Regions from separate parts of the Ruegeria sp. AP11 genome, predicted to be linked through region 1. Evidence: riboswitches for the same ligand, from Rfam matches in the RefSeq annotation. Region 1 holds a riboswitch; the other holds the start of a gene.
The links. A riboswitch is a leader RNA that binds a small molecule or an ion and turns the genes downstream of it on or off. The one in region 1 is predicted to bind thiamine pyrophosphate.
Positions count from the first base shown of each region.

Region 1 (4,584 bases):
GTCAGCCCCGCCACGGCCGATTTCGAGGAACAGTAGTTGCCGATGCCCGGACGAGGATTGGTGGCCCCGATCGAGGCGATCGATATGACCCGCCCGCGTTGTGGGCCGGGGTTCTGCTGCATCACCTGACAGGCCGCGCGGGCCAGCACGAAAGGGGCAAACACGTGGACGTCATACATGGATTTGTAATCCTCCACCGTCTGTTCAGATGCATGGCCATGATTGGTGAAACCCGCATTGTTGATCAGCCCCCAGATCGAGCCCGCCTGAGCGGCAACATCGCTGATCCATGCCTCGCAGGCGGCGAAATCGGTCAGGTTGAAACTTGCGGCTTCGGCATCGTAACCCTCGGCGCGCAAGGCATTGGCCGCTGCTGCCACCTTTTCGGCATTCAGATCCATCAGCCGCAGCCTTGCCCCTTGCGCGGCACAGGCCCGTGCCATGGCCAGCCCAAGCCCCCGCGCGCCCCCGGTGACCAGAATGACCTTGCCATCCAGCGCGTAATTCGGTGCGCTCATGATGCCATCACCCCGGCGCGTTGATCGCTGGCAAGGGCGGCTTTGACGGCGGGCATCACCTGATCGCAGAATACTTCGAGCGAGCGTCTGGCATCGGCAAACGGGATTGAGGCGATCTGCATGAAGACGCTCAGATGCGTAATGCCAAATTCCTGCGCCTCGGTGACGATACGGCGCGTGACCTCTTCGGCATCGCCGATAATGGCGCGCTGCAACACGGTGTCGATGTCCGGTTCCTGATCGAACGGTACGATCTTCAGGTCGGCCCCGTCCATCTGCGGGTCGGGCTGCCGCATGTTGTTGGCCATGCGGGCATGGATCAGCACCTGTTCTGCCGCGGCGCGGGCATCCGCCTTGTCTTTGGCGACATAGATGTAGCGTTGAACGGCAAAGGGAAACCCCACGAGACCCAGCCCGTTTTCTGCCCGCGTTTCCTGATAGAGCCTGCGCGTGGTGCCAATAATCGCGTTGGGACCGATGGCAGGGGTGGTCAGTGGTTCGGCCCCGTAATCAATCATTTTCTGGCGCATCTCTGGGGCATTGCCCACGGCAAAGGTGCGAATGCGGTCCTGCACCGGGGCAATCGACAGTGCCGCATCCTCGATCCGGATGTGCTGACCCTGAAAGTTGATCACGCCGCCATAAACGCCCTGTTCGATGCAATCCCAGATCTCAAGGCCGCGCATCAGCCTGTCATTGATCTCGAACCCGAATTTCTTGAATTCGCGTGGCTGATAGCCGGTGCCCAGCCCCAGAACCAGACGCCCGTCGGTCAATTGATCGGTCAGGCAGATGTCTTCGACCAGACGCAGCGGTTCGTAGAACGGTATGACCACGACCGCCGGCCCCAGACCGATCCGCTTGGTCACCCCCGCCATATGCGACGCGGTCATCAGTGGCGAGGGCGAGATGCAGTAGTTCGACAGGTGGTGTTCGGCAAACCACGCAATATCGAACCCTGCATCATCCGCCATCCGCGTCATGTCGCGCATTTGCCCGAACACGTCCGCATGGCTTGAGCCGTCGACCGGTTTGGTCATCAGGTTGAAAAGCGAAAACTCCATTTGGCCGTTCCTTTGCGCATGGTTTGACCGAGTGTCCTCAAATCCTGACCCCGCGACAAATGCTGTCTGCTTGGGAAGTGCAAAAGAATTTCTTAGGCAGAGCCGATCTCAGCCCGCAACCATGTCAGGAACGCTTGCGCGCGCGGCTGGTCCAGCCGGGTTTCTGGGCAGAGGAAAAAGTAGGAATGCGGCCCGGGTACCTGTTTGAATGGCAAAGGTACGACCACGCCCCGCGCCAACAGATCAGCGGCCAGAACATCGCGCGTGACGCCGATCCCCTGTCCCGTGGCAATGGCGTTCAGGGATGCGCTGGCATCGCCGAAATACAGCCCCTTTTCAAAATCCTCAGGCGCGCCACCATTGATCTCAATGACTTGGCGCCATTCGCTGTGGTTGGTGTCGTGGATCATCGGAAACCGCTTCAGGTCGGTGATCGCGGCGTCTGGTCCGATGTGTTCTGCCACGTCGCGCGCCGCAATCAGAACGTGGTTTTCATTCATCAGCCGTTCTTCATACAGACCCGTGGCACCACCGGGGCCCCATCGGATGGCGACGTCGGCGCCTTCCTGTCCAAACTCGGTTTTGGCCACCGTAGACAGGGCGATCAGGTCGATCTGCGGGTGCGCCGCCACAAAGCGCCCGGATCGGGACGCAAACCAAGTCGAAGCGAAAGAGGGTAGCATGCTGACGGTCAGCGTCATGCGCCCCTCATTCGGGGTCAGCTCGTGCACGCTCTCGCTCAGGTTATCCAGCAACGCGGAAACCGCCGCACTGAAACGCTCGCCATTTTCGGTCAGAACGATCTGATTGTTGCTGCGCCGGAAAAGCGCCACCTCAAGCCTGTGTTCCAGCAGTTTTACCTGTTGGCTGACGGCGGGCTGGGTCAGGTTGAGCTCGGCGGCGGCCAGGGTGAAACTGCCAAGCCGCGCCGCCGCCTCGAACGCGACCAAAGTTTGCAGAGGCGGCAGGCTCCGGCGCATACGATTGCTGTCAAAGCCGACGGTTTCAAGCTTCGACAGCGCGTTTGGCCCGAGACGGTCCAGCTTGGTCCTGAGAGAGTGGTTCATCACGTCTCCCTGCATAAGGTGGATTTGGGCAGATCGTAATGAAATCGCTCTTGCGGTCAACAGGATGCCCAATGGGGGTCTGGCCTCCATTTTTTGTCCCTCTCCCACCGCTAGCAGAATTTTTAAGCGCTTAGATGTCATCAATCAGCTCGAAAATCTGCGCCTGCTCGGCAGCCTCCAGCACCATTGTCGGCTCGCCCACGATCAGCACGTTCGGATCGCCTGCAAGTTTCACCGACATGACAAAAAGAGACACCGGCTTGTCTTGGTTCAAGCAGGATACTTGTGTGCTGTCATATGAAACAGCTCGGTCGCCCGGTAGTGCTTGCTAACTTGACATCACTGAGGCAAGTACAAATGAGGAAGAATCCGGTTGTCTTTTGATCCGATCCCTCCTAGTCAAGCCCTTACCTCGGGGTGCGTGATCAATACGCTGAGATGCCATCGGCGAACCCGTTGAACCTGAACCGGCTAGAACCGGCGGAGGGAAAGGTGACGGTTCTTCCATCCTTGCCCTCTCGTCGCAATGGAGGATGACATGAAACATCTGCTGATTGCTGCGGGACTTCTGAGTGCAACAACGGCCGTGGCGGCCGATAAGCCTCAGCTGACCGTTTATACCTATGACAGCTTCGTCTCGGATTGGGGTCCGGGCCCCAAAGTAGAAGTAGCGTTCGAGGCAGTCTGTGACTGCGACCTGAACCTTGTCGGCGTCGAAGACGGCGCTGCGCTGCTGTCGCGTATCCGGCTCGAGGGCGAAAACTCGGGCGCCGATGTGGTGTTGGGGCTGGATACGAACCTGATCACCGCAGCCAAGGAAACCGGTCTGTTTGCACCAAGCCCGATTGCCGCCGACTACGCGCTGCCCATCGAATGGTCGGATGACGTGTTTGCCCCGTATGACTGGGGATATTTTGCCTTTGTCCATAATGCGGATGCCGGCGCACCTGCGAATTTCCGTGAACTGGCCGATGGCGACTCCAAGATCATCATTCAAGACCCACGCTCATCCACGCCCGGTCTGGGTCTGTTGTTATGGGTCAAGGCGGCTTATGGCGATGAAGCGCCGGAAATCTGGGCCGGTCTTTCCGACAATATCGTGACCGTGACCAAGGGCTGGTCCGAAGCCTATGGTCTGTTCCTTGAGGGTGAGGCGGATATGGTTCTCAGCTACACCACGTCGCCCGCCTATCACCTGATTGCCGAAGAAGATGCCAGTAAAGCGGCTGCCGCGTTTGACGAAGGCCACTACATGCAGGTGGAAGTTGCAGCCAAACTGGCTGGAACCGATCAGCCAGAACTGGCGGATCAGTTCCTGCAATTCATGGTCTCGGAAGCGTTTCAGCAGATCATTCCAACCACCAATTGGATGTATCCGGCGGTGACCCCGGCGTCGGGCTTGCCGGATGGGTTCGACACGCTGATCAAACCAGAAAAATCGCTGCTGTATTCTCCGGAAGACGCTGCGGAGGCACGTGATCAGGCGCTTGCGGAATGGCTGGGCGCGCTCAGCCAGTAAGCCCCTGGCCGGGTATCGGTGCGGCGACTCTGGTCGCTGCACTGATCCTTGGGACTCTGGCCGCTGTTGCGCTGCGGGCTGATGCGGCCGGTGGGTTCGGCCCGGCGGATTGGGCGGCTTTGCGTTTCACGCTTGTGCAGGCGGTATTGTCTGCCCTGTTCAGCGCAGCATTGGCGATACCAGTGGCACGCGCGCTGGCCCGGCGGCGATTTCCGGGGCGACGTGCCCTGATCGCGCTGTTGGGTGCACCGTTTATTCTGCCAGTCATCGTGGCGATCTTTGGGTTGTTGCAGGTCTTTGGCCGCGCGGGGTGGATTTCGGATGTCCTGGGCCTCTTTGGTCTGCCGCCGATACGGATCTACGGGTTGCATGGCGTTGTGTTGGCGCATGTGTTCTTCAATCTGCCGCTGGCCACG
Region 1 covers NZ_JBQFJB010000002.1:283,611-288,194, forward strand. Annotated here, with positions in the region: gene ACR3E4_RS19230 (SDR family NAD(P)-dependent oxidoreductase) at 1-518, opposite strand, end outside; gene ACR3E4_RS19235 (LLM class flavin-dependent oxidoreductase) at 515-1,582, opposite strand; gene ACR3E4_RS19240 (LysR substrate-binding domain-containing protein) at 1,675-2,649, opposite strand; gene ACR3E4_RS19245 (hypothetical protein) at 2,780-2,905, opposite strand; TPP riboswitch at 3,053-3,156, shown strand; gene thiB (thiamine ABC transporter substrate binding subunit) at 3,188-4,168, shown strand; gene ACR3E4_RS19255 (thiamine/thiamine pyrophosphate ABC transporter permease ThiP) at 4,144-4,584, shown strand, end outside.

Region 2 (4,584 bases), on a different contig from region 1:
CATTGTCTCGGTTTCGGCCAAGGACAAAGGCACCGGCAAAGAGCAGAAGATCACCATTCAGGCCTCGGGCGGTCTGTCGGATGACGACATCGAAAAGATGGTCAAGGACGCCGAGGAAAACGCCGAGGCAGACAAGGCCCGCAAAGAGCTGGTCGAAGCCAAAAACCAGGCCGAAAGCCTTGTCCACGCGACCGAGAAATCGATCGAGGAACATGGCGACAAGGTCGACCCGTCGACCGTCGAAGCGATCGAACTGGCCGTTGCCGCGCTCAAGGATGAGCTGGAATCGGACAATGCCGACAAGATCAAGTCGGGCATCCAGAACGTCACTGAGGCTGCCATGAAACTGGGTGAGGCGATCTACAAGGCGCAAGCGGAAGAGGGCGAAGATGAGCCCGCCGCCGCTGATGCAGCACCTGGTGAGGATGACATTGTCGACGCCGAGTTCGAAGATCTGGACGACGACAAGCGTAACTAACGGGTAACCGGGCCAATTTGGGCCGGTCCGGTTGCCGGGCCGGCCCAATTACGTTGAGGCAGAAGGAAGAACTGATGTCCAAACGCGACTATTACGAAGTGCTCGGCGTGTCCAAGGGCGCTTCTGCGGATGAGATCAAGAAGGGCTTTCGCAAGAAAGCCAAGGAATTGCATCCTGATCGCAACAAGGACAATCCTGATGCCGAGTCGCAGTTCAAAGAGGCCAACGAGGCCTATGACGTGCTGCGCGATGCCGACAAAAAAGCCGCCTATGACCGCTTTGGCCACGCCGCCTTCGAAAACGGCATGGGCGGCAGCGGTGGTCGTCCCGGCGGCGGCTTTGGACAGGGCGATTTTTCCAGCGCGTTCTCGGATGTGTTCGACGATCTGTTCGGCGACTTCATGGGCGGTCAGCGGGGCGGCGGCGGACGCCGTGCCGCACGCGGATCTGACCTGCGCTACAACCTGCGGGTGACGCTGGAAGAGGCCTATGCTGGCCTGCAGAAAACCATCAACGTGCCCACGGCGGTGGCCTGTTCGTCCTGTGAAGGTACAGGGGCCGAAGGTGGCGTCGAACCCACCGCCTGCCCGACCTGTTCGGGGATGGGTAAGGTTCGCGCGCAGCAGGGCTTTTTTACGGTTGAACGCACCTGCCCGACATGTTCCGGTCTGGGGCAGATCATCAAGAACCCCTGTAAATCCTGTGGTGGCGCCGGTCGCGTCGAAAAAGAGCGCGCCCTGTCGGTCAACATCCCCGCCGGTGTCGAGGCCGGCACCCGCATCCGTCTGGCGGGCGAGGGCGAGGCCGGAATGCGCGGCGGCCCTCCGGGTGATCTTTATATCTTCGTCGAAGTGTCCGACCACAAGCTGTTCGAACGCGACAGCGTGAACCTTTATTGCCGCGTGCCGGTCAGCATGGCCAAGGCGGCGCTGGGCGGGTCAATCGAAGTGCCCACCATCGACGGTGGCCGCGGCCGCGTCCAAATCCCGGCCGGCAGCCAGTCAGGCCGCCAGATGCGCCTGCGTGGCAAAGGTATGCCGGCCCTGCGTGGCGGCGGCATCGGTGACATGTTCATCGAACTGGCCGTTGAAACGCCGGTCAATCTGACCAGCCGCCAGAAAGAACTGCTGCGCGAGTTTGACGATCTGGGTGAAGATAACCACCCGGAATCAAAAAGCTTTTTCTCCTCCGTTAAATCCTTCTGGGACGGTATGAAAGGCTGAGGCCGCACCAAGGGGGCTCTGCCCCCGCCGCCCTTTGGGCGACTCCCCCGAGATTTTTATAGCCAGATGAAGTTGGGATCCCCTGCTTCATCTGGCCAAAAATATCCCGGAGCGCGAGGCAGAGCCTCGCAAAAACCCCTTGCGTCTTTCCTCCTTCCCTGAGATGTTCCGCGCCAACCGTTGGGGTGCCCTGATGAAGGGGCTGAGAGGTGCTGTTGCATCAACCCATCGAACCTGATCCGGGCAATACCGGCGTAGGGAACGGTCTTAACAAATCAGACGTTTTCCATGCCCCCGTTGCCCTCAAACAGATGGAGCACACGGATGGCACCTATTGCGTTGACAATCGCCGGATCCGACAGTGGCGGCGGGGCGGGAATACAGGCCGATTTGAAGGCCATGTCAGCTTTGGGCGTTTATGGCGCCAGTGTCATAACAGCTGTGACCGCGCAAAACACCCGAGCCGTGACAGCGGTGCATGGCATCCCATTGGATGTGATCACAGCACAGATCAATGCAGTCCTCGGTGACCTTGATGTGCGGGCGATCAAAATCGGCATGCTGGCCACACCTGACATCATTCAGGCGGTGGCGGATGCAACTTCTGGTTTCGAAGGTCCTATCGTGCTCGATCCGGTCATGACTGCCAAATCAGGGGATGCTCTGCTGGCGGATGAGGCGGTTCAGACGTTGCGAGAGCTTCTGTTGCCGCGCGCGAGGGTGCTGACCCCGAACCTGCCCGAGGCCGCGCGGTTGCTCGATCGACCCTCAGCTGAGACGCCTGAAGACATGAATGCTCAGGGTCGGGCGCTGTGTGCGTTGGGCGCGAAATCTGTTCTGATGAAGGGGGGGCATGGCACCGGGGATGTTTGCCGCGATCTGCTGATCGAAGCCTCGGGGCCGGTCCATGAATTCAAGGCACCGCGGCAGGAGACCAGAAACACCCATGGCACCGGCTGCACTCTGTCCTCTTCGATAGCTGCTGGTCTGGCCCGGGACCTCACGCTCGTGGATGCTGTCGCGCAGGCGCATGGCTATCTGCAGGGCGCAATCTCGGCGGCGGATGATCTGAAGATCGGTCGGGGCCACGGGCCGGTACATCACTTTTACCGGGTCTGGCCCGCGTGATGGTCTGGTCCGTCATCGGGGCAGGTGTCGCCGGTCTGGCAGTGGCCAGTGAACTGGTTTCGCGCGGGGCGCAGGTGCAGGTGTATGATCCGGGCGGCCCACCGGGTCCGCATGGCTGTTCCTGGTGGGCCGGGGGGATGCTGGCCCGCTGGTGCGAATTCGAAAACGCCGAAGAACCGGTGTTGCGATTGGGGCAGATGGCCATCGACTGGTGGACTGCCCGCACGCAGGTGCATCAATGTGGCACGCTGGTTGTGGCCAATCCCCGTGACCTGCCGGACTTGCGCCGCTTTGCTCGTCGTACGCGCGGGTTTCAAGAGGTCAGTAACGGCGATATCGCCATGTTAGAGCCTGATCTACACGGGTTCAGCAAGGGCTTGCATTTCACGGATGAGGCGCATCTCGACCCCCGACAGGCCATGCTGGATTTGTGCCGCGACCTGAAGGATCGGGGGGTTGTGTTTCACCGCAAACTCGCCCCGGCGCGGCTTGAAAATGCTATTGATTGCCGCGGGCTCCACGCGCGTGAAATCCTGCACGACCTGCGCGGTGTGAAGGGTGAGATGCTGGTGATCCGATGCCCCGACGTGACCCTGTCCCGTCCGGTGCGCCTGCTGCATCCGCGTATGCCGCTCTATATCGTGCCGCGCGGCGATGGCGTCTACATGCTGGGCGCCACGATGATCGAATCCGAGGACAGCAGCCGGATCACTGCCCGTTCGATGCTGGAACTGCTCAGCGCGGCCTATGCGCTGAACCCGGCTTTTGGTGAAGCTGAGGTGCTTGAGATCGGTGTCGATCTGCGCCCCGCCTTTCCGGACAACCTGCCGCGTATTCGTCGCCTGGGGCGGACGATCTATGCCAACGGGCTGTATCGCCATGGCTATCTGCTGGCCCCGGCCTTGGCGCAGGGCGTGGCCGATCTGGCGCTGGAAAACAAACATTCGGAGATGGTCGATGAAGATCGTGCTTAACGGCGAACCGCGCGAAGTGCGGGCCGAAACCCTGTCAGAGCTGTTAGAGGAATGCGGCTTCTCAGGCCGCGTCGCTACGGCGGTGAATGAGGATTTCGTGCCCTCCAGCCTACGCATCGCCCACAAGCTGGTCGATGGCGACCGGGTCGAAGTGGTTGCTCCGATGCAGGGAGGTTGAGGATGAAAACCTTCTATGGCACCGAACTGCCTAACCCGCTGATGCTGGGCACGGCGCAATATCCCAGCCCTGCCATTTTGGAGCAGGCGTTTCGTGACAGCGGGGCAGGGGTGGCGACTGTCTCTCTGCGCCGGGAATCCGGGGCCGGGCAGACGTTCTGGCAGATGATTCAGGATATTGGCGTGCTGATCCTGCCCAACACCGCCGGTTGCCACACGGTGAAAGAGGCGGTGACCACCGCACATATGGCACGCGAGGTGTTTGGCACCACGTGGATCAAGCTGGAGCTGATCGGCCATACCGACAGCCTGCAACCGGACGTGTTCCAGCTTGTCGAAGCGGCGCGTATCCTGACCGAGGATGGGTTTCAGGTCTTTCCCTACACCACCGATGATCTGATCGTGGGGGAACGCCTGCTGGCCGCCGGGTGTGAGGTGCTGATGCCCTGGGGCGCGCCGATTGGTTCGGGGCGCGGGCTGAACAACGAATACGCCCTGCGCGCGATGCGGGCCGAGTTTCCCGATGTGCCGCTGGTGGTGGACGCGGGCATCGGCCTGCCCAGCCATGCCGCCCACGCGATGGAGCTGGGCTATGACGCGGTGC
Region 2 covers NZ_JBQFJB010000001.1:1,532,119-1,536,702, reverse strand. Annotated here, with positions in the region: gene dnaK (molecular chaperone DnaK) at 1-478, shown strand, start outside; gene dnaJ (molecular chaperone DnaJ) at 553-1,701, shown strand; TPP riboswitch at 1,873-1,979, shown strand; gene thiD (bifunctional hydroxymethylpyrimidine kinase/phosphomethylpyrimidine kinase) at 2,026-2,829, shown strand; gene ACR3E4_RS07950 (FAD-dependent oxidoreductase) at 2,826-3,803, shown strand; gene thiS (sulfur carrier protein ThiS) at 3,787-3,981, shown strand; gene ACR3E4_RS07940 (thiazole synthase) at 3,984-4,584, shown strand, end outside.
Region 2: another riboswitch for thiamine pyrophosphate. It lies ahead of thiD (bifunctional hydroxymethylpyrimidine kinase/phosphomethylpyrimidine kinase); the one in region 1 lies ahead of thiB (thiamine ABC transporter substrate binding subunit).